3 linked regions of the Nodosilinea sp. E11 genome follow. The protein of the gene in region 1 binds, or shares a complex with, the protein of each later gene. Links are inferred from orthologs where the notes say so. Each region holds a gene or a part of one and is shown in the gene's direction. Other genes may lie near its edges. The genes, in order: accB, accC and accD.

Region 1 (10,156 bases):
TAGGCTTTGGTCTTGGGATCAACAAAGCCATCTTCGGGACCAGCAGGGTCGCCGGTTTGCAGTACGTAGTTGTCTTCAGCGCGGGTAAACTCCATGCCGTCGTAGAAGCCGCGCTGCACTAGGTCAACAAAATTGCCGCCGGTCACCGGGGCGCTATAGCCATCGATCACCGCTTGCAGGCTACCTTTGTTGGTCGTCACCTCGACCGTGGCCCGCCCTTTGAGCTGGGGCAAACTGCTGTACTCTTCGGGCACCTCGTAGGGAAACTCTTTGACCATCAGCTCTTCAATGCGGCTGACATCTTCTAGCATGGCCGCTCGCTTGAGCCATACGGTTTCGCGATCGCGCAGATCAACGGCCTCTTGCAGGGGCAGGAGCTGGGCCTGAATGTCATCGAGGTAGCTGATCGCGGCCGCTCGTTTGCCCGCAGGCACCGCCGCCAGCATCGTCTCACGACTGCGGGTCAAGGTGCGCTCGATCTTAGTAATATCTTTGCTGATCGGTCCCCAGCGTTTGCTGCGCAGCCACTGCGACAACCCCTCCAGGGTGCCCTGCACCGCCCGAATCTCAGGATTGTCGATGGGCAGCGAGTAGCGCAACAGCGCCTTACCATCGGTAATGGCATTGCCCGGTGGCAGGTAGGCTAGCGGCCCCACAGGCATAGCCTGGGCCGGAGACAGGCTGCTCAGCCACACTCCTGCGGTAATCACCAGCCCCAGGCCCAGCTGCATCAGCCGTGGCCAGATTAACCTCTGCTGTTTACCCATCATTGCGCTTGTTTGCTTAGCCATAATTCCTTTATCTCCGCCCGGACGACCGGTCTCCGTGTGACGCACTGCGCCCCTACAATCTTGTCATACTCTGGAACGCCCCAGGCCATTGCCCAGGGTCAGCCAGTCAGAACTTCCCGGATCCGCCTCTATTCCTCTATTATTTAGACGCTCCGGCCATTCGCTTTAGGTCCTTCTACAGATTGGCCAGGGTTGAGGGTAAAATCTGTGGGAAATGGCCGCAGGGGGGTAAAATGAAGTGCCAAAACTTAGACTGCCTACCGTAAGCTAGCGCCATGATTTCCAGTAATGATTTTCGCACCGGTACTTCAATTGAGCTAGACGGATCGGTCTGGCGCGTGGTCGAATTTCTCCACGTCAAGCCCGGTAAGGGATCGGCCTTTGTGCGCACCAAACTAAAAAATGTCAAAAGCGGCAACACCGTTGAGAAAACCTTTCGGGCTGGTGAAACCGTGCCCCAGGCGGTGATCGAGAAGAAAGACATGCAGCACACCTACCGCGACGGCGAAGACCTGGTGTTCATGGATATGGAAACCTATGAGGAAGTGCGCCTCACAACCGATGAAATCGGTAGCCAGGTGAAATATCTCAAAGAAGAAATGAGCGTCAGCGTGATCAGCTGGAACGGTCAAATTCTAGAGGTAGAATTGCCCAACTCCATTGTGCTTGAGGTCACCCAAACCGATCCGGGGGTGAAGGGCGACACCGCCACTGGCGGCACCAAGCCCGCCATCCTCGAAACTGGAGCCCAGGTCATGGTGCCTCTGTTCATTTCGATTGGCGAAAAAATTAAGGTAGACACCCGCACCGATGCCTACCTAGGTCGTGAGTAAGCGGCGGCCCTGCCCGTTACCCTCTCTAGGGACGTCAGCCGTACTGCCGCTGACACCCGAGCCCTTGGCCCCTTAATCTGAGGCCCATTACCCCCTACGAGACTTTCGCCGTGGAACTAAGCGTCACCGATCTAAGAGAGTTAGTCACCGCCCTCAACCAGAGCGACATTGTCGAACTCACCCTCAAAAGCACCGATTTTGAGCTTACCCTGCGCAAACCAGGGGCTATCGCTCTAGGTTCAGTCATGGCAGCGGTGGCTCCGGCCGTAGAGGCTACTACCGCCAGCGCTCCGCCGCCTGCCGAGCCGTCGCCTGCCGCCCCAGCGGCTCCCCCCGCTACTCCCCCCGGCAAGGGCAGCGATTTGGTCTCCATCAATTCGCCCATGGTGGGGACGTTTTACCGTTCTCCCGCCCCAGAGGAGCCAGCTTTTGTCGGGATCGGCGATCGCATCACCAGCGGGCAGACCGTGTGCATCATCGAAGCGATGAAGCTAATGAACGAACTAGAGGCCGAAGTCAGCGGCGAAATCGTCGAAATTATGGTTGAAAACGGTCAACCCGTAGAGTTTGGCCAAACCCTAATGCTGGTACGCCCGGCGTAATTGTTGCCCTAGGTGCTGCCATGACCCCTGACCCCAGCTTTATCGACCAGCGCATTATTGTGCCCCTCGATGTGCCCTCGGCCCAGATGGCACTGGCCTGGGTAGACGCCATGCCCCAGGTCAGCTTTTGGAAGGTGGGGCTAGAGCTATTTGTCAGCGCCGGGCCAGGGTTACTGGCCGAACTCAAGGCTCGGCAAAAGCGCATCTTTCTCGATCTCAAATTTCACGATATTCCCAACACCATGGCCGGGGCCTGTGCCGCAGCGGGGCGCTACGGGGTTGACCTGATGACTGTCCATGTAGCGGCGGGCCAGGAGGCCTTAATGGCTGCCCAGGAAGCGGCGATGGCGGGGGCCGAATCTGCCGGGGTCTACCCGCCGATGCTGCTGGGAGTCACCCTGCTAACCAGCATTTCTCCCAGTACCCTAGCCGTAGAACTCAAAATTCCGCTCGAAGCGACCAACTACGCGCTGCAAATGTCTCTGCTGGCCAAAGACAGCGGCCTGGGGGGCGTGGTGTGCTCGCCCCAGGAAGCCAGTCAGCTACGGCGGTTTTTGCCCGCTGACTTTACTCTGGTGTGCCCTGGCGTGCGCCCTAGCTGGGCCAGCAGCCAAGACCAGCGCCGCACCCTCACCCCTGCCCAGGCTCTGCAAGCCGGGGCCGACTACCTGGTGATTGGCCGACCGATTACCGCCGACCCCGACCCGGTTACTGCGTTTCAGCGCATCTGTGACGAATGCGCTGCCCTGTAGCGTCAGTGTCGCGGGGTAAGTCTTGCCCTGCGGTCTACCTGAGGGCTTGGTCTATATGTCTCGGCATCACCTGGCTGGTGGTTTTACCTGGCTTGGGGCAGGCCCAGGTCTCGGCCCCCGCCCCTGAGAATCCGGTCTATCTCAGGCGCGACAACCTTTGCCCCACCGAACTTCAGCCGTTGGCCACCCGGCTGCTTCAAGATTTACCCAGCTATGCCAACCGGGTGGCTAGCCGCAACCTCAATCTATCGCGTCGCCCGGCGGAGGCCACCACCCTGATGCTGGTGGCTAGTCTCCCCGACCTCACGCCCCTCGACCTAGAGGCGCTCGTGCCCGACGGTAGCACCCAACCTGACTCCACCCTACAGCAGGTGTTTTTTACCACCCTAGAGCGGCAGTATCGGCAAAATCGTTCGGTTTCGCTGCAACACTACCACTGGTTATTTTTGGCCCAGACCCCTGAGGGCTGGCGGCTGGCGCTGCTGTACTCTAGCCTGGGTAGCTACACCGGCAGCGATCGCCCCTTAGGGCGGCCCCCCACCCCACCCCAAGAGAGTAGCGACGGCATTATTGGTCAGGCGGTGAGGCTCTGGCTGCGCGACTGCCGAGCTGGGTCGGTGTTTCCCGCCGAGCCTGATTTGCCCGCCGGGCCTAGGGTTCCTGCTGAGCCTGAGCGGCTGCCCACCGAGGACGCATCTCCTCTGTAATTGACCCGGCCATAGAGGGTGTCGCGGGGCTGGGCCGGGCGATTGAGCGATGCGATCGCCCCCCGCAACTCATCCACGGTCATCCCGGTTCCTCCCTGGGCACCGGCCATAGTGGTGATGTGCTCTTCCATCAGGGTGCCGCCGATGTCATTGCAGCCCCAGGTAAGCGCCTCGGTGGCCCCAGCCAGCCCCAGCTTTACCCAACTGGGCTGGTGGTTGACAATCCAGTTGCCCAGGTAGATGCGGGCCACCGCCATCAGCAACAGCGCATCGGCCAGCACCGGCTGGTCGCGGCCCACCCGACGGCGCAGTGGTTTAGGGGCCTCTTGCCCCACAAAGGGCAGCACAATAAATTCGGTAATCGCCGCACTGTAACCAGCCTCTAAAGCACGGCACTGGAGCTGGCGTAGATGCTCTAGGTGGGCGATCTGCTGGGCCGGGGTTTCGATGTGGCCCGAGAGCATCGTGCTGGTGGTGGGCAGGCCCACCGAGTGGGCCAAACCGACAATCTCAAGCCAGGTGGCGGTATTGATTTTCTCGGGGCAGAGCACCCGACGCACGGCGTCGTCTAGCACCTCGGCGGCGGTGCCCGGCAGCGACCCTACCCCCGCGTCTCGCAGAGCCAGCAGCACATTGCGGTAGCTGAGACCGTCCTGGCGGGCGATAAACTCAACCTCCTGGGGCGAGAAGGCATGCAGGTGCAGCGCCGGGAATGCCCCTTTGATGGTGTCGACCAGCTTGAGGTAATAATTCAGCGAGGTGCCGTCGATTTTGGCGTAGGGGTTGAGTCCCCCCTGCATACAGATTTCGGTGGCCCCCAGCGCTACAGCCTCGGTGGCCTTTTCGAGAATGGGGGCAAAGTCGAGCCAGTAGGCCCCTTCGTCGTTGCGATCGCGGCGAAAGGCGCAGAAGCTACAGTGCTGCTCGCAAATGTTGGTGTAGTTGATGTTGCGGTTAACCACGTAGGTGACGGTATCGCCTACCTGGCGCTGGCGCAGGGTGTCTGCGGTGCGGCGAATGGCCTCTAGGGCGGCTGGCTCGCGCTGGTGCAACAGGGTCACCCCCTCAGCCGGGGCGAGGTCGCCTCCCGCCAAAGCCTCTGCCAGAATGCGTTCAAGTTCCATAGAAATAAGCCAGCTATCGACGACATCGCCTTTCTATTTTGGCGGGTATCGGGCTGATTGGCCTACTCGCTGTACCCAGACCGGCCCAAGCCCCTAGTCCGTTTGGGCGAATGCTAGCCCGCCCCTACCCCATTCTGCTTGGGCTTACCAACTTGTCCCAAAAGGGCAAAGGTCTCTCCATTAGGGAGGATATAACGCCAAAGCCCCTATGAGAAGCTAAAAGCGTATGGGTTATATAAATCAACAATCAATAATGAGAAATCTGTCTCTGCCTGAAGCGTTTAGCGAACCTTCCTTGCGATCTCAGGCAAAGACCAGAAGTCATGCGGATGTCTTAGTAGTGGGTCAGCCGCTGCAAATTGTCTTGGCCGATCTGGCTCCGGCTGAAGCCATAACCGCCAGCCTTAAAACCCAGGGAGAAATTGAAATTTACGCTGAGTCAAACCAGCTACTTGATCCACCCGCGCTGGTTTCCCTTCAACAAGTTTCCAAAATTGCCCTCTTAGCGAGAACCTTTAGCGATCGCCCCCAAGACCGCTGCCTAGAGATCACATTTCAGGCTGAGGGGGGTGCTCAACTGAGTCGAGTTTGCCTCAAGTTTACTTGCCTGCGAATTTGTTTAGATGTGGATGCCGACCGCGACGGCGTTGTGGACGAAAATAACCCCGCCAAGGGAGATTGGCAGTGGGGAACTAACGGTCAGGGAGCCATTCTGCTGGTCCATACCGATCGCGACCACGTTCACTCTGACAGTGAGTACACCGATAGAGATCAGGGAACAGCCCTGCTAAATCTCAAAGATGCGAGCTTTATGATTGCGCGCCGAGCTGGGCCGAGCGACCTACCACCGGGCTGTGAAATGTATCTGTCGGTGAGTCAAGATCAGGCCCAACGCCTCTGCATCTACGACGAACTCAATCAAATTGGCGATGAGCTGATTGGCCCTAAACAAGCCCAGGCAAAACTGGAGCGCACCGATCAAGATATTCTCTTTTTTGTGAAGGGGATTAGTTTTCCCGATATTGATTTCGATGGCCTGATTGAGATCACGCTGAGTCTGCTCAAAGATGGAGAGATTCTTTACAGCGATCGCGTAGTTTTTCGCGTCGCGCCCTGGATGATGACGCCAAACACCCTATCGCCGACTATGGTTTTTGTCTCTCGTCTCTCTAAGGGCGACAACGAAGACTTCATCGAAGACCTGAGAAAAGTGGTCAGTCAGGCGGGTGCTCAGCTAGATCCGGTACCCTTTGAGTTCCACGACGATGATCCGTGGATGCGAGATGAAATTGAAATTGGCTATACCCAAGCGCCAGGCCAATCCGTTCACGTCATCTTTGATTCGCCCCGCGATCGCGGCCTAGACCACCTAGCTAAGCGCCAGGTGATCAGCAGCCGGTTTGGCTATGTGATTCGCAAGAGCCGCCATGAGGCAACAAAACTAGGCTCCTTTGGCAATTTAGAGGTTTCTCCACCCGTGACTGCCAATGGCGTCACCTACCCCTTTGGCCGCCTCATGTTTGGGGGTACGCGTCCAGAAATTATGGAAAAACCGCGCCGCAAGCTGAAAGTTTTACGAGATTTTTTCTATGCCCAAAAAATCCAGGCTCCCTTTGAGCTTTTCTCTGACTGGTTAAGCGTGGGGCATATCGACGAGTTTATGAACTTCGTCGCTGCGCCCAATTCTAAAGGGTTTAAACTACTTTTGGCCAGCCCTGATAAATGCTATGACCTACTTAACGCATTGCACCATCAAGGGCATGACCAGGCACTGCTGCGGCAGGGTAAGCAACTTGATCAAAAGCCGGCTGCCATTAGCGTGGCAGAGGTTCTAGCTGATAAGGACCTAGCCGCTCACAATCAGCGGTTTCAATCCTACATTAACTGGAATCGGGAGGTTTTAAAGCAAGAGCTGGGTTTAGACGAAGCAGATATCATCGAGTTGCCAGCACTGTTCGAAAACGAAGGCGATCGCGCCATCTCGTTCTTTCCCAATATGGTCAATATGCTGGTTCTCAATCAGCACTTGGCTATTCCTAAACCCTTTGGTCCCAGGGTGAATGAGCAATGCTACTTTGAAGCCTACGTGAGAGAAGTCTTAAACCCGCTGGGTTTAGTCTGTCACTTTATCGACGACTGGGACACGTATTTTCGCGAAGGCGGAGAAATCCACTGCGGCACCAATACAAGTCGGCAACCATACCAGCAAAAATGGTGGGAGAGTGAACCAACGTTTCTTAAGCATTGCTCATAAAAACGCTAAGGCGATTTCTGGAAAATAGTTTCTTCAATGGTGGGCACTGCCTACCCTACCACTTGGGTTAGGACATCCAGATACCTTAGAAATGTTCGAGCGTTCAAACGTTTTTAGGGAAAATGTCTTAACCAGACTGGCTACAGCTATAAAAGTGGGATGCACTCGGTGCAAGGGGCTACCGACCCAGCACCGCCGCCCCGTCGTAGAAAAATAGACCCGCCACACAGCCGGTCATCAGCGTCGCCAGAGTGCCCGCCCACAGTGCCTTCCAAGCCAGCTCACTGATGTCTTTGCGCCGCGAGGGCACAATGCCCGCCAGCCCGCCGACAAAAATGCCCACCGAGGGCAGGTGAGCGAAGCCACAGAGCACGTAGCTGACGATCACCAGGGCGCGATCGCTCAATGTTCCAGCCGCCGCCGCGTTGGCCAGACCAATGTAGGGCGGAATCGCGGTTTCGAGCAGTCGCCGCCCAATTAGCTGCGACGACAGCCACAGCTCGGGCCAATCGAGCGACACCCCGGTGAGAAAGGTGAGGGGCAAAAACAGCGCCCCCATGATGTTTTGCAGCGTGATCACGCTAAACACCTGGCCGATCGCCCGCCAGAGGGCAAAGTCGTTGGTGGCCAGGTTGGCCAGATTGGCAAACACCAGATCGAGTAGGGCAATCAGGCCCAGAATGGCAATCAGCGCCGCGACAATACCCACCGCCATTTTCACCCCGTCGAGGGCACCTAAGATCAGGCTATCCATGGGGCTGCGGCGTTCTTCTTCCACCAGCTCTAGCTCAGGCACTTTGCCCAGGGTGTCGGGCACCGCCTGCTCGGGCACCAAAATTTTGGCCAGCACAAAGGCTGCCGGAATTGTCAGCACCGAGGCCGACATTAGGTGCCCGGCAATGGATGGGAAAATGGGCCGCAGGTACCCGGCGTAGAGGCCCAGCACCGTGGAGGCAATCGAGCCAAACATGGAGGCCAAAATGGCGCACAGCTCGCTGCGGGTCATGCGCTCGAGGAAGGGTTTGATGGCGATCGCAGACTCAATGCCAACAAAAATATTTGCTGCTCCCGCCAAGGCCTCGGCCCCGCTGAGGCGCATCGCCCAGCGAAAAAACCGGGCAAACACCCGCACAATCGGCTGTACAACGCCCAGACCGTAGAGCAGCGAGAAGATCGCCGCAAAGAACACCACCTGGGGCAGCGAACGAAAGGCAAAGATATAGCCCAAATTGAGATTGTCGGCCCCCAGGCGATCGCCCGGTACGGCAGTAAAAGCAGGCGTCAGCGCCCGCGCAATCCATCGCCCTGCCCCGGCGGGGCCAACCGGCTGGTTAAAGTCGGGCACAAAAATCGGGCCAAACAAAAACCGCGCCCCGGCATCAGAGGCATCAATTAAGGCATTGAGAATAGAACTCAGCCACACCACCGCCTCCCGCGTTACGGGCAGCAAGAAAATCAGCAGCCCCACTACCAGCTGAATGCCAATGCCCCACACTATCAACCGCCAGGGCACCCGCCGCCGATCCTCAGAGCCTAGCCAGGCGATAAAGCAAAACCCAAATATTCCCAGCAGCGAAATTAAACGCAGTGCCATCGTGTGCCCATGCTCCTTATGGCCCAAAAATCACGAGCCTGCCACCGATTATGCCGAAGAACACCTCCGACGAAGCGCCTCGTTCTAGAACTTAATTGAGGGAAGGGGTATCAGGTGTCAGGTCGCGACCCGAAACCCGGATAACCTACCCCTGCCCCTCCCAGGAGGGGATGCCGAAACCTGAAACCCAAAACCTTCCCTCCAGCCTGCCCCATAATAGATGTGACCCCCCGCCCTGCGCTATGGAAGCTTTTTCTCCTATTCCGCCCGACTGGGCCGAGTCTGCTAGCCACGCTACCCAATTTTGTTGCCCCCAGTGTGGGGCCGAGAGTCGCCAGGCCAAAGCGGTCTGGATCAATCGGCGATCGCCCGTTTATGGTCTTGACCATCGCCGCAAATGGCAAGAGTTTTATCACTGTGGCGAGTGTGAAATGCCCTGGTGGGCCTGGAGCAGCGATCGCCCCCCGTCGCCCTACGGTCGCCCCGATGACGATGGGGGTGATGGGGAGGATCTGTTTTAGAATCCGTTGACCCTCTTTAAACGCTCTATCTAAACCCGCTTAAACCTGTAAACGTTCGAACGTTCAAACGTTCCAAACGTTCCAAACGCCTTTACCAATGTCCCTCAACCCATCACCCAAAACCATCCACGTCTTCGGTAGCCTGAATATGGATCTGGTCTGCCGCACGCCGCGCCTGCCCCAGTTGGGGGAGACCATTCTGGGCAGCGACTTTGCTACTCTACCCGGCGGTAAAGGGGCCAACCAGGCAGTGGCGGCGGCGCGGTTGGGGGCCGCCACGACGATGGTGGGTCGGGTGGGAGACGATGCCTTTGGCCGTCAGCTCATCGAAGGGTTGCAGGCGGCAGGGGTCGAGACCCGTGGGGTAGCGACGGCGGCGGCGGGGCCGACGGGGGTAGCGGCGATCGCCGTAGATGACGCCGGCCACAACACCATCGTGGTCGTGCCCGGTGCCAACGGCCAGGTAGATGGCGAGGATTGCGATCGCCTCGTGGCCCAACTACAGCCAGGGGATATGCTTCTGCTTCAGTTTGAAGTGCCCCTGCCAGCGGTGATCGCTGCTGCCCAAGCGGCCCAGGCCCAGGGGGCAACGGTAATTGTGGACCCCGCTCCGGCCCGCGACGATGTGCCGCCCGAGTTCTTTGAAACCGTAGATATTCTCACCCCCAACCAGACCGAGGCCAGTCAACTCACGGGGCTACAGGTAACCGACCTGCCCTCGGCCACTGAAGCGGCTCGTCAGCTAGTGCAGCGAGGCATTGATCTGGTAATCGTGAAGCTGGGCGACCAGGGGGCAGTAGTTGCCACGGCAGACCGCACCTGGCACCAGCCCGCCCTGGCGGTCAACGCAGTGGATACGGTGGCGGCGGGGGATGCCTTTAACGGCGGCCTGGCTGTGGCTCTGTCTGAAGGCATGGCCCTGGAGGACGCCGTCGAGTTTGCCACCGCCGTCGCCGCTGCCTCGGTGAGGGTGCCGGG
Region 2 (10,326 bases), 1.7 Mb from region 1 along the record:
CCCACCTTTGTCTTTAGTCGGCCAACCAATGATAAATACCATCGCGATCGATAGCACCAGGTTGAATAACCGACCAGCCCAGATTCCTTGACCGAACAAGTATTCTAATAAACCGAAAAGTATAAAGGGTAACGGAGTATTAAGCTCCTTATAATCCCTCAGATCACTCAAGCTAGGCAGAAGGCGATCGCTAAAAGATAGGCTGGTGTCCCAGAAGGTTTCTTCATCCCACCAGTAAGGCCCTCTGAGCCCATCTAGCCAGGCTATTAGAGCTAAATAGAGGACCGTGATACTAAGCAAAAATAAGAATTTTTGTTGAGTATGAGTGAGTTGCATGGCTGTAGAACTCGGCTAATCTTAGGGAAGTACAAATATGCGATATGCGAAATACAAATGCCCCTGATACCGAAGCTAGGTAGAAGGTATAGACGTTGGGGTAACAGGCCGTTGCTGACAATATTTTTGAGAAGCAGTAAAGTTTAAGTTCTGGGAAGCAGTCTGTCGATAGATAGCCATAAAACAGGTACGCAATTTTTTCTACAGGTCAACACTGGTCTAAACCAGTTTTTAATCTCGACAGGCCGTGCCGCCCAGTTTTAACCTCACAATTTCAACCGCGCTAACATAGCGCACTAGCACCATCACTAACGTCACTTTCAGCTTTTGCCCTAGGCCCTGCAACCGGCGGTCAAACAGAGCATTCACCGCAAAGGCAACCGGCGGTATCAAGTTTTGCCCTAGCGCCTTGAGAAACACTACCTGGCGCTGCCCCAGGGTTTCAGCCTGCCTGAGATGAAGGGCGTAGCGTCCCCCGGTCAGACGCTGCGTCCGTTTAATTAGCTCTCTAAACGACGATCGGGTGGGGTGCAGCACCACCGCTGCCTCGGCATAGCACTGGGGATACCCCTGGCTATACACCCGCTGCCCCCATTCCAGATCTCCGTGGGACTTGAGCTGTGCGTTAAACAGACCCACCCGGTCAAACACACATCGCCAGGTCAACATATTGGCTGTAGCCCCGCCATGAAACTGTTGCAGCAGCAGTTCTTGGGGAAACGCTGTAATACTTTCGTATAAATCCACTGGGGTTAGGTAGGCGGGGTTGGCAAAAAACACCTCTACTCTGCCCACCACCTGACCAGGCTGGGGCATGTGCTGCAACTGTTCTACCCCACGCTGGAGCCAATCGTCAGCCGGAATACAATCGGCATCGGTAAACGCAATCACGTCGCCCACCGCTACCGCCAACCCCCGGTTTCGAGCCGCGTAGGATCCGGGTGTGGCTTCAAAAGCTAGGGTGGCGTTGCGGTAAGGGGCGATCGCAGCCTTGACCCCATCGACCTGATCAGAGCCATTATCGACCACAACAATTTCGTAACGAGTCACCGGATAGGTTTGACGGGCCAGAGCCGCCAGACAATCTTTCAGCCGATCGCCGTCGTTAAACACCGGAATAACGACCGACACCATGGGATTCAACGTATCATCCACTCTGCTCACTGGACGCAACCTCAGGCAACCATACAGTTTTCATAGTACGACCGCTCCACATTCACATCCCTTAGGCCGGCCCCCAGGCAAACAGTACCTGCACCCCGAGATTTCTGTCACCTGCCATGAGCCGTCGCGATCGCCGTCGGCCACCACAAGCATTTCATCCGACAGGCAGGCACTATGAGCCAATGGATGTTCCGATTTCATAGGTCACGTGCAGTTACTTACAAACTGTAGGCAGTCAGCAGAAGTAATGACTAGCAATGGCTCGGGATTTTCACAGGAAATTTATGAAGCCCGCGCCCAGTCACCGTGAGCAGTACGGGCCTGAGCTAGCGTAGAACTGACGCCAAACAGGATGAGATTCTAAACCTTTAACTGTCCCGTCGCCTGCCCTGGAAAGCAGCGGTACCTGTGGCTCAAGCCGCCCTCAGGATTCACTCTGCGATAACTCATAATCTGGGGGCATTACCGTCTCAGTCTCAACATCAAGGCTGAGCTGATAGTCGGTCGGTTTATCTAACACATCAACAATCCAAGCTTCTTCAATCCAGGTTTTGCAGACTACAGCCAGAGGCAGGGCCAGCACTAGCCCCAGTGGCCCTAGAAACGTGGCAAAAAAGATCTGAGAAATCAGCGTAGCAGCAGGCAACAGCGCCACCTGCTTCTGCATCACCATGGGCGCAAACCAGTAGCTCTCTACGTTTTGAATCAACACGTAGAGCACAATTACCGCCAAGGCCGTGCCCGGCGACTGCAATAGCGCCACAAACACCGGAAACACCGCACTCAGGGCCGGCCCCAGGTTAGGAATGAAGTTAAACAACCCCGCCAGCACAGCATGGGCAAAGGCGTAGGGCACCTTCAGCAAAACCAGCCCAGTAAAGCTAATCATCGCCACAAACATCGAGTTTAAGGCAACTCCCCCCAGCCAAAACATCAGCGATCGTTCGCACTTAGTCAAAATTTCGTCGGCCCGACGGCGGTAGCTCGATGGAAACATCCTCAGCAGCAACTGTCGGTAGGCCGTGGGGTTGGCCAGCATCATCAGGGTGAGCACCAGCAGCAGCAACAGCTGCAATAAAATGGCCACCGAGCTTGAAAAGAAAGTTAGAAAATTGCCAAATACCGTAGAGCCAATCGACGTGGCCTGACGCAGTAGGTCGGGCAGGGCCGGCAACAGCCGCAAATCTTGATCGGGAAACCAATCGGGGGGGCTGGCTTGAAACGCGTCGAACCATTCTCCTAGGCGGTCAAACCCTTTGGGGGTCAACAGCAGCAGTTGCTGAAACTGACTGACAAACAGCGGCAGCACCAACCCCAGAAAGATGACTCCCCCTAAAAGCACCAAGGCCGCCGTAACCAACACCGATCGCTGCCGAGGCCAGCCATAGACCCGTGAGAAAAATCGCACTAGGCTATTGAGGGCAATGGTAATCACCACCGCCGCAAAAATTAGCAACACAATCTGGCGAAATTGCCACAGGATAACGAGGGCAATGCCCAGGGCAGCCAGGTTGAGCCAGTCGGTTAGCTTCACAGCGGTGACACCTTAAAAACAGTTGATTACCCTTACAACAAATTGTAGCCGGGTGAACCCTAGAGAAGTCTAGTACGCCCGCTGAGGCTGGTATGCTGGGAGTCTAATTTTTATTACTTTGGGTGTCATGGCAACCCCAGTTCCTACCTCCCTCCGCGAGCAGCAACACCCGATGATTCGGGGTCTTGCCGATCGGATCGAAGCTACTTGGCAACAGTACCTAGACCTGTCGCCCTACAGCCTGCCAGACGACCTGGGCTACATTGAGGGTCGCCTAGAGGGCGAACGCCTCACCATTGAGAACCAGTGCTACCAGACCCCCCAGTTTCGCAAGCTGCACCTAGAACTGGCGCGGGTAGGAGCTAACCTCGACATTCTGCACTGTGTGATGTTTCCCCGCCCCGAGTACGACTTACCCATGTTTGGCTGCGACCTGGTGGGGGGACGCGGGCAAATTAGCGCGGCCATTATTGACCTGTCGCCGGTAACAGGAGCACTGCCCGAGGGCTATAGTGAGGCCCTAGAGGCTTTGCCATCCCAGAGCTTTGCCGAAGAACGCGATCTACCCGGTTGGGGAACGATATTTTCGCCTTACTGCCGGTTTATTCGCCCCACCAGCCCTGAAGAGGAGGAGGCCTTTGTAGGGCTGATTGTTACCTACCTAGCGCTGCACTGCCAACAGGCGATCGCCACCCCGGCTACCCCAGGCCAGAGAGAGCACATTCTGGCGGGCCAGCGCCACTACTGCGAACAACAGCAAAAAAACGATAAAACCCGCCGGGTGCTCGAAAAAGCCTTTGGCCAAGCCTGGGCCGATCGCTACATGACCACGGTGCTATTTGACCTCGCCGAGGCTTAAGGCCTAGTACGTGACCAAACTGAGGGAGTCAGGTTCCAGGTTTCAGGTCTGCCATGAACCTGAAACCTGAAACCTGTCACCTTTGACTTGGCAGACTACTCGTTGGTTAGTGCTTAAGCGTAGATTCTGTGGCACAGGTGGAGTAGGCGTGTAGGGTTAATTAGAATAGAGAATCTTTGTTGTACACCTGCGCCGCCGCCATGACCGTCAGTTCTCCTACCCCGCTAGACACGCTTACCCTCGACACTGAGGCTGAGCTGGCCTCACCTCGCCTCGGCCGCGTGATCGTGTTTACCGGCCCTAGTGGAGTGGGCAAGGGTACGCTGCTACAGGCCCTGCGCCATCGCTACCCGGCCCTCAAGCTGTCGGTGTCGGCTACCACGCGATCGCCCCGCCCCGGCGAAGTCGATGGCCAAGACTACTTTTTTGTTAGCCGCGACGCCTTTAAGTCGATGGTTGAGCAGGGCGAACTGCTCGAATGGGCTGAGTTTGCTGGCAACCTCTACGGCACCCCTAAGACCCCCGTGCTCAGAGACATCGAAGCCGGGTATTGGGTGATTTTAGAAATTGAACTAGAGGGAGCCCGCCAGGTGCGAGAAACCTTCCCCCACGCGCTTCAGTTGTTTGTCTTGCCCCCTTCGCTGGAAGAGCTAGAAAGCCGCATTCGTCTGCGGGGTAAAGATGCCGACGATGCGATCGCACGACGACTCCAGCGTGCCCGAGTCGAAATTGACGCCGCCGCCGAGTTTGACCGGCAGATTGTCAACGACGATTTAGACGTCGCCCTTCAACAACTCGAAACCGCCATCTTTACCGATTGAGCGTGAAGGAATCTTTCTGTGGGCAGAGCATTCTATAAATCACCCTCGCGATCGGCCCTTACTGATTTATAGCTGTAGCCAGTCCGGTTAAGACATTTTCCCTAAGGCGATTTCTGGACAACTTTCTCCCTAATGGTGGGCAGTGCCCAACCTACGGTGGCTACAGTCGCCAGATACAGCGGGGATCTGCTTTTCTAGAAATCTCCTAAGAACGTTTCTAAGGTTTCTGGATGTCCTAACCCAAGTGACTACGGCTATAAATCCTTTTGCAAAGAACCAGACGCCTCAACGGCGTCTGGTTCTTTGCTATTCACCAACCCAAGACAAGGACCAACTTGCCTAAAGGCCATTAACTCGATCTAGCCGACTTAAAACAATGCGGATGGCGAGACTCGAACTCGCACAGCGTAAGCCACACGCCCCTCAAGCGTGCGTGTCTACCAATTCCACCACATCCGCTGGTGTGTTCTGAACCGTACTAACATTAGGCGCAGCTGAGGGAAGCTCACCGTCATGCACAAGCTCAGATATATAAGAGTAAACCATAATGGTGCAATTGTCAGAACCAACTCGGCAATATTTATCACTCCACCACCGTGATACGATCAGCAACCGTCGTATGATGCTGGTTATGGTCGGTTGCGGCAGTGGGCTGGGGTTGCTTAGCTAGACTGCTAAACCCCAAACCCCTCAATGGTCTGTTGCTATTTGCCCTACGTACATGCGCTTTTCTAAGATTTTGATTGCTAACCGGGGAGAAATTGCGCTGCGCATCCTCCGTACCTGCGAAGAAATGGGCATAGCCACCGTTGCGGTTCACTCCACCGTCGATCGTCACGCCCTCCACGTGCAGTTGGCCGACGAAGCGGTGTGCATTGGCGAAGCCCCCAGCCAAAAAAGCTACCTCAACATTCCCAATATCATCGCCGCCGCGCTCACCCGCAACGCCAGCGCCATTCACCCCGGCTACGGGTTCTTAGCTGAAAACGCCCGCTTTGCCGAGATCTGTGCCGACCACCAGATCGTCTTTGTCGGCCCCTCCCCCGACTCGATTCGGAGAATGGGTGACAAATCGACGGCGAAAGACACGATGCAGAAGGTGGGCGTGCCCACAGTGCCCGGTAGCGGCGGCCTGCTCAACGACGAGACCGAAGCCTATAAGGTGGCCAGCGAAATCGGCTACCCCGTGATGATCAAAGCCACCGCCGGGGGCGGCGGACGCGGCATGCGTCTGGTCAACAGCGAGGTCGAGCTAATCAAAGCCTTTATGGCGGCCCAGGGCGAGGCCCAGGCCGCCTTTGGCAACGGTGGCGTCTACATGGAGAAGTTTATCGATCGCCCCCGCCATATCGAGTTTCAGATCTTGGCCGACAGCCACGGTAACGTGGTGCACCTGGGCGAGCGCGACTGCTCGATTCAGCGCCGCCACCAAAAGCTTTTAGAGGAAGCTCCCAGCCCCCGGCTGACCGCAGAGCAACGGGAGAAAATGGGCGCGGCAGCGGTGCTGGCGGCCCAGTCCATTAACTACGTAGGCGCAGGCACCGTAGAGTTTCTGGTCGATGGCCAGGGCAACTTCTACTTCATGGAGATGAACACTCGCATTCAGGTCGAGCACCCGGTCACCGAAATGATCACCGGTATCGACCTGATTGCGGCCCAGCTGCTCATTGCCCAGGGCGAAAAGCTGCCCTTTACCCAGTCTGAGATTCAAATTCGTGGTCACGCCATTGAGTGCCGCATCAACGCCGAAGACCCCGATCACAACTTTCGCCCCAACCCTGGCCGCATTAGCGGCTACCTAGCCCCCGGCGGCATGGGCGTGCGAATGGATTCCCACGTCTATACCGACTACGAAATTCCGCCCTACTACGACTCGCTGGTGGGCAAGCTGATTGTCTGGGGGCCAGACCGCCCTACCGCCATTCGCCGCATGCGCCGCGCCCTGCGGGAGTGCGCTATCACCGGGTTGCCCACCACCATTGGCTTTCACCAAAAGGTGTTAGAAAACGCCAACTTTCTCAGCGGCGATGTCTACACCAACTTTGTCGCTGAGATGATGGCGACGCCCTGAAAACCGCCATCCTAGTTGGCGGTCAGGCAAAGGGGATAGGTGAGGAACGAGTTATGGGCTATCAGGCATCAGGTCTACCTTGAACCCGATCCCTGATACCCGAAACCTAAGACCGTATAGCCTGGCGAGTACGGCTAACCCAGCATTCGCAATAGGCCCTGCTGGCCTACCAAAATCTCGCGCAGCAGGGTGACAATGCCCACCCAGATCACCGGGGCGATATCGACGCCACCAATCGGGGGGACCAGCTTACGCACGGGCACCAGCAACGGCTCAGTCGGCCAGGCTATCAAAGCAAACGGCAGCTTAGAGAGGTTGGCCTGGGGGTACCAGCTGAGCACAATGCGAAAGATAAATAATAGGGTCATCAACCCCAGCAGCAGGCCCACGCCTAGATTCAGCACTTGAGTGGTGGCCATGGGTTCCTCCAAAATACGCCGTTGCAGTAGATACAATTCTAAAGCTTTCCCCACCGCATTCTCTATGCTCTGGTGGCTTTACCCCAACGATTGAGGGGGTTCGATGGCAAAAATCTTGGGGCAGCGAGGTTTGGCTGTGGTGCAGCAGGCGTAACTTGATCAATAATGATCAGTAACAATCGGTTTCAATCGTTATCAGGATCAAAGGATATGACACCGTCTTTAACTAACTTCTTGCTGAGCCTGCTTGCCGGGGCTGTGATCATCGTCGTCCCCGCCACCGTCTTCTTGGTGTTTGTGAGCCAGCGCGACAAAATTCAGCGCCAGTAGGCCAAGGGTTGTGCCCATTGGCCTAGGTCGGGGGGCACAACCTAGCAACTTTGCAGTCGGGAGCGCCCAGTGGGTTCCCGATTTTTTCGTTAAGTCGGCTAGAATTAACGTGTTCGGTTGGCAGAGGCGATCGCCTAAGAGGAATTTGCCGTGAATTTTGGTACCCCCGTCCCCCTGCTGCTGGGCATCTTTATGGTGATTTGCGGCGTGGCCCTGTTCTTTCTAGATCGGCTCAAGCCGGGCTACGAGCGCGACTCCGATAAGGTTTACGCCATTCTGTTTTTGCTGTCAGGGGTGTTTTTGCTCGGCAACCTGACGATGGACATCATCCCCTCATTTCAGCAGATGCTGATGGTGGGCATGCTGGTGTCGCTGATGATTCAAAACATCAACTCCAGAACACCGTTGGCAGCGCGCCCTGGCCCGCTCGATGGCGGTGACTACGGCGGCGGCGGTTATCGTCCCCCCAGTCGGGGTGTGCGCCCCCCTGCCTACGGCCCCGATCGCACTAACCTACGCGCTGAGCTCGACCGCCGCGACTACGGCCCCGACGATCGCTACAACCGGCCCCGCCCCATGCTGGGAGGTCGTGAAGAGCCCGGTGGTCGCCCCCCCTACAACGCCGATGTCTATGGCGATGGTCGGCCAATGCGCCGCGATGACGGCCCGATGGATCGCCCTCTAGACGGTCGCCCCTTAGACAGCCGCCCTATGGACAATCGTCCTCCCGACGGTCGCCCGCCCATGGATGGCCCTGACGGCCCTCCCTACTACGGCAGTGGCCCTCGCCCCGGCGACGATCGCGTTCGTCGCCGTCGCCCCCCCAAAAGCCGCAGCGAATACAACGATCGCTACCGCCTCGACCCCGGTCCGCCGCCGCCTCGGCCTGACTACCGCCCCGATCGCGACCCCCTCTAGGCGCAGGCTATAGTTTGGCGATTTTTGTGGCCTGATTTCGGTAATTATCTTGTCATCTTTGCCCGTTGATTTTGATACGGCCACGATTGCTGGCAGCGCTCTATGGGCGATCGCGTTTTACTGGGGTTTTTCACCCTTGAGCGATCGGCTCATTTCAGCTCTAGAAGGCTGGCTGGGAGCAGATTCTCCAGCGGCATCACTCTTGAGCGTAGTGCCGTTTTTAGGGTTTGGGGGCCTAACTCACTACGGCCTGACTCTGTCACTGGGGGGCAGCTGGGCCGTCAGCCTGGGTGTCATTTCTGCAATCGGCTGTGGCGTGTATGAGTTGGGTCGGCGCGACGGTCAGGCATCTGAATAACACCGGCCCTAGAGCCCATGGCGGTAGCTTTGCCAGGGGTGTTTGTAACAGTGCAGACGCGATCGCACCCAGCTAATAGGCATAGGCAAAGCCCTTTGCTATCCTACCCACATACAGTGGGAGCAGGTAGTGCCGTTCTATGAAGCCTAAGCAACTGATCCTTTTAGGGCTGCCTGGGGTGGGGGTAAACACCCAGGCAGCGGCCCTCGCAAACCAGTGGCAGGTGCCCCATGTGGTTATGGGAGATCTCGTGCGTGGGGCGATCGCCGCCGAGACAGCCATCGGCCTTGAGGCCCGCACCTATGTAGACTCAGGCGAGCTGGTACCCGATGTATTGGCCATGAAGCTAATCCGCAAGCGGTTTGAGCAGCCTGACACCATGCTCAAAGGCTGGGTGCTAGAGGGGTTTCCGCGCACGCTGGCCCAGGCTCAGGCGTTTGATCAGTGGTGGGCAGCGGTGGGGCAGCCACCAGCGACGGTGGCCTATCTCAAAGCACCAACGGAGTTTTTGATCATCCGAGTCTTAAACGAAAGCAGCGAAAAGCCGCCAATTTCGGCCATCCGAGACCGCTTAGAGAGCTCTCAGCAGTCGTTAGAGCCGTTGATTGAGTACTATCAGCAGCGATCGCAGCTCGCCACGATCAACGCCAGCCTGTCGTTTGCGGAGGTCGCCAGCGCCTTGGCCCAGCTGGGCGAAGAAGACACCGGTGCCGCTAAATTGATTCGTGATGAGGCCGAACTCGATGCGTTGCTAGCCAGTGAACCTTTGCTGGTGGTCGATTGTATGGCGTCTTGGTGCGGCTCTTGCAAACAGGTGATGCCGTCGATCAATAAACTAGCTGAGGCCTATGACGATTCGGTCATGGTTAGAAAGATTGACTTTGATGCCAATCGGCAAATTACCAAACGATTTGGGCTGAAGGGCATTCCGGCGGTAATGTTCTTTAAAGACGGTGAACGGTGTGAGACCCTAACCGGCATCAAGTCTTACCAGGAATACAACGATGCGGTAAATCGCCTGTTGGCCTGATGCCTATGCAAAAGCACCAGAGGTCTCTGGGGACCAGAATTGGGCGAGGGAAACCTACCATTGAGGTTGCCATAGGTTTGGCAGCTGACCTAGAGCGAGGTTGATGATTCCTGTTCTGTGGTTTCGGCGACGATCGCTGGCTCAACAGCGGGCGGGTGGGTGGGCAAAATCACCGTAAAGGTTGAACCTTGCCCAGGTTGCGATGACACGGCAATTTCGCCCTGCATCAAATTGACAAGCTGAGCCACGATCGCTAGGCCTAGGCCGGTGCCCTGATCGGTCTCAGCGGTAGAACTAGAGCTGACCCGATAGTAGGGCTCAAAAATATAGTTCTGCTCGGCCTGAGCCATGCCAATGCCGCTGTCGCGCACCGTAATGGACCAGCGATTATCGCTGAGGGTCTCTGCTGCGATCGCCACATAGCCGCTCTCGGTGTAGCGAATCGCATTGCTCAGCAGGTTAGTAAGGATTTGCTGGAGGCGCAAG
Region 3 (10,356 bases), 3.3 Mb from region 1 along the record:
CGGTGTGCCATCGGGGCGCTCAAAGTAGAGCGCATCATGGCGAACGGTACTGGTGTAGCCCGCCTTCGAGTACAAGCGAGTACCAGCCGGTAAACCTGCCCCTAAAAAGCCGGTAACTTGGTCTTCGTCCCCAGGCGACGGGGGGTTAAACGGCAGGGTGCGCTGCATCGACATCAGCATCGACTGCGATCGCGCCGCTGAGACCGCCACCCCCCCGGCAATGCTGTGGATCAGTCGGGCCACAGCATTGGTAGTCAGGCGATTGCGATTGTCGTAGTGCTCACCGACAAAGGCGCGCTCCCGTCCGTAGGGGCCGTCGCCCCAGGGCTTTTGGTTCATATTTACCCCAGTCAGCTCAGGCCACTGAAGCGACTGAAAAAACCGATTCACAATATTGCGCTGGTGGCACCAGGTGGCAAAGGGGCCTGGAGGCAGCTCAGGGCCGCTAGTCGTGCCGCTGAGCGTATCGACCACTAACGAGGTAGCGTCGTTGCTAGAGTCCACGATCATGTCTTTAAGCGCCCGGTCGAATTCTGGAGAGGGCGGAATCATACCCTGCTCTAGCCACTCGTGGGCCGCCACTAGGTAAAACAGCTTCACTACGCTCGCAGGGTAAATCAGCTCGACCCCACGATAGCTAGCTCCCCGAGGCCGATGCTGCCAGAAGTCAGTAGCACTTATCGCCCCGCCGGTATTGGTGATGTAGGGCGGGTCATAGACCACCCAGGTGACAGCAAGTTGGGTGGGGGTGAGGCCAAACTCAGAGCGCACCTGCTCTAGCACTTGATCCAGAGTGGTTTGCAGGGTGGGGTCAGAGGTGAAAAATAGTGACATAGCCAGCGCTTGTGTTCTGGGTAACCGCTTGTTCATCAAACCATTCTGCCTGGGCCAACCGATAGGGCGAAAGACATCAGGGCCGATATGAGGGGCCAAGGGTTGGGCATTCTGTGCAAATCGCAACTTTCTGCCCTACGACCTGGGGTATACGGTTAGAGTAATGAGGTGTTTGGCAGGCTTGCTAGCACCTCAGTAGGGTATTGGCCCGACGGGGCTGCCCCCTCACTGGCTCAATGGGAGTTGGTTTGGCTGCGGCGATGGGAATCCTCACCCCTACACCACCTTCAACCTTCAATTGAGCCAGTTGATCCAGTCGATTGATCCAGTCAATAGACTGCGCCCATTACTTTCGCTCCCATCTGCCACGCTTGAGTAGGGTTCCTATGGCAACTCAGATCGATGGCCTCTCTGGGCCGACCTTCAATCAACGCAGCATGATTACTGCGCTGTCTCTGGTCAATCAACAGAGTTCTTTGACTAACCAGGTGCGCGATCTGCCCACCCCACAGTTCATTCATCTGCTAGATCAAATTACGGCAGAGTTTGAGCATTTTTTGCGCGCCATTGACATGATCAACAATGAGTCATTGGAGATCATGCTGGAGCAAATTCTAGAGGCATTTACCCTCAAGATTGGCCAAATTCTCCAGGCTGAGCGCACCACTATTTTTATGGTGGATCAAGAAAAGCAGGAGCTGTGGTCAAAAATTGCCCAGGATGACGGAGAGCGATCGCTCGAAATTCGGGTACCGATGGGCAAAGGCATCTCGGGCTATGTGGCCACCCACGTTACGCCGCTCAACATCCCTGACGCCTACGCCGACGATCGCTTTGATCGTACCTACGACCAGAAGCATGGCTACCGCACTCGCAACATTCTCTGCATGCCGGTGCTGAGCAAAAAAACCAACAATATTGTGGCAGTAGTGCAACTGCTCAATAAGCTCAATCACACCCCCTTTAATGACCAAGACGAGCGCCATTTCAAAGAATTTGCCGAATCGCTTGGCGTGATTCTAGAAAGCTGCAACTCGTTCTACGTGGCAGCCCGCAACCAGAAGGGCGTCGCCGCTCTGCTCAAGGCTATTTCTTCTCTAGAGCAGAGCTTAGACTTGGAGAAAACCCTGCAATCGGTGATGGAAGAAGCCCGTCAGCTGATGCAGGCCGATCGCAGTACCTTGTGGCTGATCGACGACGAGAGCGGCGATCTGTGGTCTAAGGTCAAGTCGGGCGACGGCAGGTCGATGGTAGAGCTGCGCAACCCAATCAGCAGCGGGATTGTGGGCCATGTAGCCAGCACGGGCGAAGTGCTTAATATTTCTGATGCCTACCAAGATCCCCGGTTTAACCCTGATGCCGACAAGCGCACTGGCTACACCACCCGCACCATTCTCTGCATGCCCGTGTATGACTCAGGCGGCAGGCTGATCGCGGTCACCCAGCTAATCAACAAGGCCCAGGGCACATTCAACACCTCCGATGAGGCCTTTATGCGCGCCTTCAACATCCAGGCGGGGGTCGCCCTTGAAAATGCCAAGTTGTTTGAGAGCGTCTTAGTCGAAAAACAGTACCAAAAAGATATTCTGCAAAGCCTCTCCGATGCGGTGATTTCCACCGATTTAGAGGGGCGCATTGTCACCATTAACGATGCCGCCCTAGAGCTGATTGGCTGCCCCGAAGACACCGATTACAGCCGCAAAATTCGCGATCGCTGGCAATCTGCCCTGATGCACCGCCCAGTGTGGGATGTGATCCCCGTCGATAGCCTGCGTTTTCGCTTAGAAGACAGCCTGGGCAACGGAGCGCGTCACTATGTGCCGGAGCAGAGCTTGCGAGTGGCGGTAGCGCCTGGCCCTGGCACCGGGCTAGACCCCATCTCTGAGCTGGCTCTACCCGATATTAGCCATAGCGAAATTTATCGGGCCTGGGGCGACCCAGCCGCTCCTCCAGTGTCCAAAGACTTGGTGCAGCGCATTGAACGCAGCATTAATCTCACCGTCAACCCCCTCACCAACCCTGAGGGGGGCGTGCTGGGTGGCCTGCTAGTGCTCGAAGATATTAGCCAAGAAAAGCGGATGAAGAGCACCCTCTACCGCTACATGACCCCCGGTGTGGCCGAGCGGGTAATGGCCTTGGGCGACGACCTGCTAATGAAAGGTGAACGTAAAGATGTCACCGTTCTGTTCTCCGATATTCGCGGCTACACCACGCTGACCGAAGACCTAGAAGCCGACAAAGTGGTGGAGATGCTCAATGCCTACTTTGAAACCATGGTGGAGTCGGTGTTTCATTTCGAAGGCACCCTCGACAAATTCATTGGCGACGCCCTGATGGCGGTGTTTGGCGCGCCTCTGCCGCTGACCAACCACGCCTGGGCGGCAATCCAGAGCGCTCTCGATATGCGGCGGCGGTTGGCCAAGTTCAATGCTGAGCGGGGTGCCCTAGGCCAACCTAAAATTCGCATTGGCATTGGCGTCAGCTCTGGGGAAGTGGTCTCCGGCAATATTGGCTCCCAACGCAAAATGGAGTACACCGTGATTGGCGATGGAGTCAACCTCAGCTCCCGCCTGGAAGGGGTGACTAAAGAGTATGGCTGTGACATTGTTATCAGTGAATATACTTACGCCCTTTGTGCCGATCGAATCTGGGTCCGAGAGCTAGACCGCACCCAGGTGAAGGGTAAGCAGCGGGCCGTCGGCATCTACGAATTGATTGACCAGCGCGACACCCCCCTCACCGCTGACACCGAGGCCTTTCTCGACCTCTATGCCCAGGCCCGCAGCGCCTACACCGGCATGCGGTTTGAGCAAGCACTATCTCTATTTGATCGGGCGCAGCAGCTGCGCCCTCAAGACAAAGCCGTGGCGGTACACCTGAGCCGGGCCAGGCAATACCTAGTGCAGCCCCCACCCGACGATTGGGATGGTGTCTACGTGATGACGACGAAGTGAGATGACTCTGGGCCTGGAAGGAATTGCTGCCAGTCCCCCTTCAGGCTCTAGCCTCGTCGATCTATCGCAGACGGAACAAACCCGCTAGGATGGGGGTTGTGTTCAAAACGAACACTTTTAGGTCATTCTGTCGCCGTTGAGCTACGCACCGCGCATGTCTCTGTTTGACTGGTTTGCCAATCGCCGGAAGTCCGGCCCCATTAGCGAAGACCGCCAAGAGCGGGAGATTGCCGACGGTCTGTGGACCAAATGTGAGCACTGCGACGTACTCACCTACACCAAAGATCTGCGCACCAACCAGTGGGTGTGTAGCGAGTGTGGCCATCACCACCGTATCTTTAGCGACGAGCGCATTCGCCAGCTGATCGACACCAACACCTGGCAGGCGCTTGATACCCATATTCAGCCCCAGGATCCACTTAAATTTAAAGATCGCAAGGGCTACGGCGATCGCATCCGCGAGACCCAAGCCAAAACCAAGCTCACCGATGCTGTGCAGACGGGTCTGGGCGAGCTAGACGGCCTGCCTGTCGCCCTTGGGGTGATGGACTTTCGCTTTATGGGCGGCAGTATGGGCTCAGTGGTAGGCGAAAAGCTCACCCGCATGATCGAGCAGGGCACTGCTGCTGGTCGCCCGGTCATCATTGTTTGTGCCTCTGGCGGTGCCCGCATGCAAGAGGGCATGCTCAGCCTGATGCAGATGGCTAAAATTTCTGGAGCGCTGCAGCAGCACCAGGCCGCTAAGCTGCTCTACATGCCGGTGCTCACCCACCCAACGACCGGCGGTGTGACGGCCAGCTTTGCCATGCTGGGCGATATTATTGTGGCTGAGCCCAAGGCCACGATCGGGTTTGCCGGTCGTCGGGTCGTTGAGCAAACCCTACGGGAAAAACTGCCCGATGACTTTCAAACCGCCGAGTATCTGCGCGATCACGGCTTTGTTGATTTAATTGTGCCGCGCACCCAGCTTAAGCAGACCCTAGCTCGGCTGATTCGCCTGCACCAGCCTGTGACCGCCTCAACGGTGGTTGAAGGGCACAGAGCTTGGCCGAATGGTCTCAGTGCGGTAGAACCGAGCCACATTGGGGCTGACCTGTAATCGGCCTCTGGGGCGAATTACCCAGGGGAAATATTGGGAATGGCCCCTTTCGGTGGCATGATAGACATTAACAAGAGCGATTTAATCGGAGTAATTCCGTCAAATCAGATCTAATCCAAGTCTAGACGTGGCGGTTTGCCTGCGGGGAAACTACAAACGTTGACCTGGACTTGGTATAGCTGTGTTGATTTCATACCCAAGCCCTATACATTCGAGGAGAACCATGTTGAAGAGATGCATTTGGCTAGTTGCGGTCGCACTCTTCTTTGTCAGCCACCTGGTAATGGGAGACGCCGTCGCGGCTGAGCTAGATGAGGCTATTCGTACCGTGCAGCTCAACCCCGAAGGGGATACCGTTGTGCTGTCTCTAGAGCAGGTTACCCGGGGTCGTCGCCAGTTTAACTACGCCTGTGGCACCTGCCACGTGGGGGGAATTACCAAAACCAACCCCACCGTTGGCCTTGACCCAGACTCTCTGGCCGGTGCTTTACCCCCCCGTGACAACCTTGAGTCTTTGGTGGCCTATCTGAAAGAACCGATGACCTACGATGGTCTATCGGATATTTCTCAGGTACACCCCAGCAAAAAGAGTGCCGATATTTTTCCCAAGATGCGTAGCCTGACTGAAGAAGACCTGGTGGCGATTTCTGGCCACATTCTGCTTCAACCGAAGGTGATTGGCGACATGTGGGGAGCGGGTAAGACCCGTTTCTCTGCTCCTCAGGTCTAGGGATAATGGGGTAGCTTGAGGGCTAACCCAGGCCTTATGGGTGGCTCTGGAGAAGAGATACGATATCTGGCAGCAGTATGTCGTAGGTCGTCTATGGACGGCTATTACCCCAGGGGTAATGCCCCAAGTTACCGCGCAAAGCAGGTAATATGCCATAGGAAGGTGGTCTGATAACAGCCCCCTTGATTGATTGAACTGGAGATACGAGCTTTAGAGGTAGTTATGCAACGTGTATTTCGTGCCGCCCAGCGCTTGGGCTTGGTTATTCTGTCTGCTCTGCTAGTTGTGGGTACGCTCACCCTGGTTGCTTCGCCCGCTGCGGCCACCAACTACGATGTCAAAATGGGTTCTGACGCAGGTCTGCTGGTGTTTGAACCGAGCACCGTTACCGTCAAGCCTGGCGACACCGTGACCTGGGTCAATAACAAAATGGCCCCCCACAACGTCGTGTTTGATGCGGCCAACGTGCCCGGTGACAAAGCCCTAGCCGACAGCATTTCTCACACCCAGCTAACCTTCGCCCCTGGCGAAAACTATGCCACCACCTTCACCAGCGATATGCCTGCTGGTACCTACACCTACTACTGTGCTCCCCACCGTGGGGCTGGCATGGTAGCCAAGGTCATCCTAGAGAACTAGACTTAGAGGCCAAGATGCTCTAAGCGTCTTAATTTAGGTACAGTTTGTCAAAAAGAGCGTTCTTAGAACGCTCTTTTTTTATGGGGCAGCTCTGGCATGGTTTCATTCGGTACAGTAGCCTCAGCAGGGCGCTAGGTTTGCTATGCAGGTTCAAGTTCACCCACCCAATCCTCAGTGGCCCCAGGCTTTTGCGGCAGAGGCTGCCCAGGTTGCCCTAGCATTGAGCGATAACGTAATTCAGGTCCACCACATCGGCAGCACCGCTATTCTTGGTATTTACGCCAAGCCCGTCATTGATTTACTGGTCGAAGTCAACCAGGTTGAGCGGGTAGACGCTCACAATGACGCTATGGTCGCTCTTGGGTATAGTGCCCTGGGAGAGTATGGTATTGCGGGGCGGCGGTATTTTCGTAAAGAGAGTGGGCAGGGCGATCGCACCCACCATGTCCATACCTTTCAGGTAGGTTCTGCTGAGGTCGTGCGGCATCTGGCCTTTCGAGACTTCATGATTGCTCACCCCAACTGCGCCCAACAGTACAGTGATCTAAAGCGCCAACTAGCGGCGCAGTATGTTCACGACATTGAAGGCTATATGGATGGCAAAGACAAATTTGTAAAAATGATGGAGCAACGAGCGCTGCACTGGCGGGGATTAGCATGACTCAATCGAAATCCCGCCGTTTGGGGCGACAAGCTTAAGTAAAACTATGACGGCACCGCAGCTAAAGGGCGTTGGGTGGGCTCAATTGGGGCACTGAGAGCTTCTTCTAAGGGAGCCAGCCCCAGACGTTCTTCGAGAATATCCATCACCTCGCGGCCAAAGTCGTCGGGGTTACGCTGCCAGGCCTCAAGGCAAACCTGCCCAAAAAACGAGCCTAGCGGTTCTGGATTCCACAGCAGCTTTTTAGACACCCAGGGCAAGTGAATATCTAGCGGATTGTAGTCACGCTTGAGCATATTTTTCTCAAAGGCGTACTCTTCTAGGTGAGTATGGGGCTGAAGACCAATAAAGAAGATCGCAGGCTCGACTTTGTCGCGGCCAAACACCTCCTCTAGGGCGCGGTGATAGGCCAGGGTCTGGCGAATGGTCTCTGGCCGCTCATCGATCACGTTGAACGAGTAGTTGACCGAAACCAGATCATTAAACCCGGCGGCCTTGAGGTCTTTGCAGTTTTGCAGCACCGTGCGCAAGTTGTAGCCCATCCGCATTTTGCGCACCAGTTCTTGGGAGCCGCTGGTAATGCCGATCTCAAAGTAATTCATGCCCGTTTCGGCCATCAGCTTACAGAGGTTTGGCGTCAGGTTGTCGGCCCGAATATAGGCCGCCCAGTGAATATCGGTCATGCCCGCCTCAAGAATCTTCTCCAGCAGTTCCTCTGCATCCCGCATGAAGCGGCGAGCCGGGATAAACTGGGCATCGGTGAACCAGAAATTACGCACACCTCGCTTATACAGCTGCTGCATTTCGGCCACCACCTCTTCGGCGGGGTTAATGCGCACCTGCTTGCCCTCAACCACGGTGTAGATACAGTAGCAGCAGTTGTGGGGGCAGCCCCGTTTGGTCTGCACACCCACGTAAAAATCTTGGTCTTGCAGATAGTAGTTAAACTCGGGCCAGATGGCCTCGATGTAGTCGTAGTTGCAGGCGGTTTTTTCTAGCGGCGCAGGCTCTTCGTGAATCAGGCGATCGCGCGGAGTAGTCTCCCCCGCAATGTAGCAGCGCTGGTCAGCAAAATCTTCGCCCCGCAAGATCCGCTCCAGCAGCATTTCGCCTTCGCCGACAGAGATAATGGTGCCCTTGGGCAGGCGGTTGTGAAGCTGCTCATAGAACACGCTCACCGCGCCGCCACCCACTACGGTGGTGACGTTTTGACAGTAGCGCTGGGCACGTTTAAAGCCTCGCTTAATCAGCCCCTGGTTGCGCCACAGTTCCGCTAAATAAGTGGTGGCCATGCGCAGACCCCCTAGGGCACCGCGCGCCTTGAGCCACAGGTTGCGAGCATAGAAAAATTCAAAGGCGTTTTGTAACGGGTTGCCGCCGCGCCCGCCCACCGGCGCAAAAATTTGGATATCCCGCCAGGAAAACACCAGCAGGGTGGGCTTAAAGTCATCAATGCAGCGATCGAGAGCAGCACCATAGTCCAGGGGAGGCACGGCCCCTAGATCAAAAATTCGCTGTTCTAGAGCAGGAAATAGCTTGTGCACGTGGTCGGCTAAGTAAACCACGCCAATGGGAAAAATGGGATTGCAGGGTAGCCGTACGTAGAGCACACGGGCCTGGCTGGCGGTGGAAAAAGACATGCTTCTCAGGCTGGATAGCTTCTCAGTCTTGATATATATCTTTACGATAACACCGTCCCTTCGCTTGGGTTGAGCCAGAGCATAAATCTCTTCGACCTAATGCCTGACCTATAGACCTCACTCAATCGGCATCTGCTAACTTAACAACGACAAACCCACACACTCGGCTGAGTGTGCAGGTATACCAACGAGGCTATCGATCTGAGGGACAGAAAAGAAATAAAATCCTCTAGCCATGGTATAAAAACACTATTAAACTTTCATCCGATAGATAGATTTTGATAAGTGGAGTGCTAAGAGCAAGATTTGCTTGGAGCTAAGCACCGGGGAAAGGCTAAAAACACCTGCTGAGCGGACGTCATTGCGAAGTCTAAAGCAGTGTGTCTAAATATTCTGAATAATGAAGAGGTTGGGGGGGTTGGTAGTCGCCTTTACAACAGCCGGGGATCGCAAGGTGTTACGCTCTGCGTAGTGATTCTTGCAGTATTGCCGTAAAGCATCAATGGCACAAATCCTTGATCCCCTTCCCTCTGATGGACAGAGTCAGATTCTCTGTTGCTACATCAATGCCACCAGTAAGATTCAGGTTGCTCGCATTACCAACGTGCCGGATTGGTACTTTGAACGGGTGGTTTTTCCAGGTCAGCGATTGCTCTTTGAAACCGTTTCAAAGGCAATCTTAGAGATTCACACCGGCATGATGGCCAGTGCTATTTTGTCCGACAGCATTCCCTGCGAACGGCTTGAGGTAGAGGCCCCTGAGTCATCGACGTTTGAGCCTGCCCCAGGGGCCGAGCTTGAAGCCAGTCGACTAGCTGAGCCATTCAGTGAACCACCAGCAGCAGTTGCTGTGTCGCCGGCTAGCTAGCCTGCTACATTGGGGGTCTAGCGAGTGGTGCCCAAGGCATGGCTGTCGAGCCTGAGCAGTATGTTGAAGGTAGGTTGCCTGCCTCTTCTGGGCCACCGGCACATCGCTGGTGGTGACATTTAGGGAAGACAGTGAACCTACCATCATTTCTGTGGCTCTGGCGCATTGCCGCTTGGTCAATGGGGCTGACGTTGACAGGCTATGGTCTGTTGGCCATTACTGGCGGAGTTTTATACTACACCCGCTCTAAGCCCATAGAACGCTCGGCCTGGCTGCGCCCGTTGCACCTGGGCCTGGGTATAAGCATGGTGACCTTAGTGCTGGTGTTGCTCAGCATCGGCATCGTTGGCACCCTGGGAGAGTATGGCAGTCTGGGGCACTCCATACATCTTCTATTTGGCCTGGCGGTAGTGGCGCTGGTATTGATTTCGGCCTGGAGTGCGAACCGCATTTCGCCGGAGCGCCCCTGGGCCAGGCGGCTTCATGTCACGCTCAATGGTGTGTTGGGGCTAGGGCTGGTGGCGGTGGGGTTATCGGGTTGGCAGGTGGTGCAAAAGTATTTACCGTAATGAGTTGAGGCCTAAGTGAGATTGCCCAGGCTGTATGACGGCTACGGCGGCATTCTCGAAAAAGACGTTTGGGCACGAAAACCCGTGGTGGGTTAGCGAGCCAATCCGCCCCAAATTGCGCTTGTGCTGATGTCATCTCGATCTACTGCTATGGCTGAGTCTTCGTCTCTGGCTGCTCCCTCAGAGGCGGGCAACGCCGACCTAACGCGTCACGTATTCCGAATTGCGCCGCTAATTCGCCTGACGCTGCTGCTGTTGTATCTGTCGCTGATGGGGCCACTTCCCGTTCTCGCTCAGGCTACCCAGGCTGCCGTGCCACCGCTAGGGCTAACAGCAGGGATTTTGCTGGGCGGCATAGGCCT

The links.
Region 2: the proteins of accB (region 1) and accC are in contact, whole or in part, in a solved structure (PDB 8UXZ), measured with the Escherichia coli proteins. The link is inferred for Nodosilinea sp. E11 from one-to-one orthologs.
Region 3: the proteins of accB (region 1) and accD are in contact, whole or in part, in a solved structure (PDB 8UXZ), measured with the Escherichia coli proteins. The link is inferred for Nodosilinea sp. E11 from one-to-one orthologs.

Annotation. Positions count from the first base shown.
Region 1 is NZ_CP136520.1:368,364-378,519, reverse strand. What follows is about bases 705-3,480. They hold accB (acetyl-CoA carboxylase biotin carboxyl carrier protein), read left to right. Parts: upstream 705-1,734; coding sequence 1,735-2,226; downstream 2,227-3,480. Other genes in these bases: pyrF (orotidine-5'-phosphate decarboxylase), read left to right, coding at 2,247-2,978; efp (elongation factor P), read left to right, coding at 1,067-1,624; RRF56_RS04185 (peptidylprolyl isomerase), read right to left, coding at 705-791. Outside these bases: more of RRF56_RS04185, read right to left, coding at 1-704; 7,8-didemethyl-8-hydroxy-5-deazariboflavin synthase subunit CofH, read right to left, coding at 3,553-4,809; RRF56_RS04160 (protein-arginine deiminase family protein), read left to right, coding at 5,063-7,063; RRF56_RS04155 (NupC/NupG family nucleoside CNT transporter), read right to left, coding at 7,242-8,657; RRF56_RS04150 (hypothetical protein), read left to right, coding at 8,900-9,178; rbsK (ribokinase), read left to right, coding at 9,276-10,156. UniProt on the Escherichia coli protein: This protein is a component of the acetyl coenzyme A carboxylase complex; first, biotin carboxylase catalyzes the carboxylation of the carrier protein and then the transcarboxylase transfers the carboxyl group to form malonyl-CoA.
Region 2 is NZ_CP136520.1:2,082,238-2,092,563, forward strand. What follows is about bases 4,665-7,610. They hold accC (acetyl-CoA carboxylase biotin carboxylase subunit), read left to right. Parts: upstream 4,665-5,435; coding sequence 5,436-6,785; downstream 6,786-7,610. Other genes in these bases: gmk (guanylate kinase), read left to right, coding at 4,665-4,714; RRF56_RS11515 (YggT family protein), read right to left, coding at 6,920-7,204; psbX (photosystem II reaction center X protein), read left to right, coding at 7,415-7,534. Outside these bases: RRF56_RS11480 (hypothetical protein), read right to left, coding at 1-336; RRF56_RS11485 (glycosyltransferase), read right to left, coding at 568-1,470; RRF56_RS11490 (AI-2E family transporter), read right to left, coding at 1,925-3,034; RRF56_RS11495 (phycocyanobilin:ferredoxin oxidoreductase), read left to right, coding at 3,162-3,893; more of gmk, read left to right, coding at 4,094-4,664; RRF56_RS11525 (Ycf66 family protein), read left to right, coding at 7,685-8,452; RRF56_RS11530 (hypothetical protein), read left to right, coding at 8,511-8,810; RRF56_RS11535 (nucleoside monophosphate kinase), read left to right, coding at 8,950-9,840; RRF56_RS11540 (HAMP domain-containing sensor histidine kinase), read right to left, coding at 9,930-10,326. UniProt on the Escherichia coli protein: This protein is a component of the acetyl coenzyme A carboxylase complex; first, biotin carboxylase catalyzes the carboxylation of the carrier protein and then the transcarboxylase transfers the carboxyl group to form malonyl-CoA.
Region 3 is NZ_CP136520.1:3,683,366-3,693,721, reverse strand. What follows is about bases 2,939-5,914. They hold accD (acetyl-CoA carboxylase, carboxyltransferase subunit beta), read left to right. Parts: upstream 2,939-3,942; coding sequence 3,943-4,887; downstream 4,888-5,914. Other genes in these bases: petE (plastocyanin), read left to right, coding at 5,840-5,914; psbV (photosystem II cytochrome c-550), read left to right, coding at 5,111-5,617; RRF56_RS18560 (GAF domain-containing protein), read left to right, coding at 2,939-3,788. Outside these bases: RRF56_RS18565 (serine hydrolase), read right to left, coding at 1-834; more of RRF56_RS18560, read left to right, coding at 1,221-2,938; more of petE, read left to right, coding at 5,915-6,256; RRF56_RS18540 (GrpB family protein), read left to right, coding at 6,399-6,917; RRF56_RS18535 (photosystem II high light acclimation radical SAM protein), read right to left, coding at 6,962-8,557; RRF56_RS18530 (DUF1830 domain-containing protein), read left to right, coding at 9,060-9,425; RRF56_RS18525 (DUF4079 domain-containing protein), read left to right, coding at 9,557-9,994; RRF56_RS18520 (hypothetical protein), read left to right, coding at 10,145-10,356.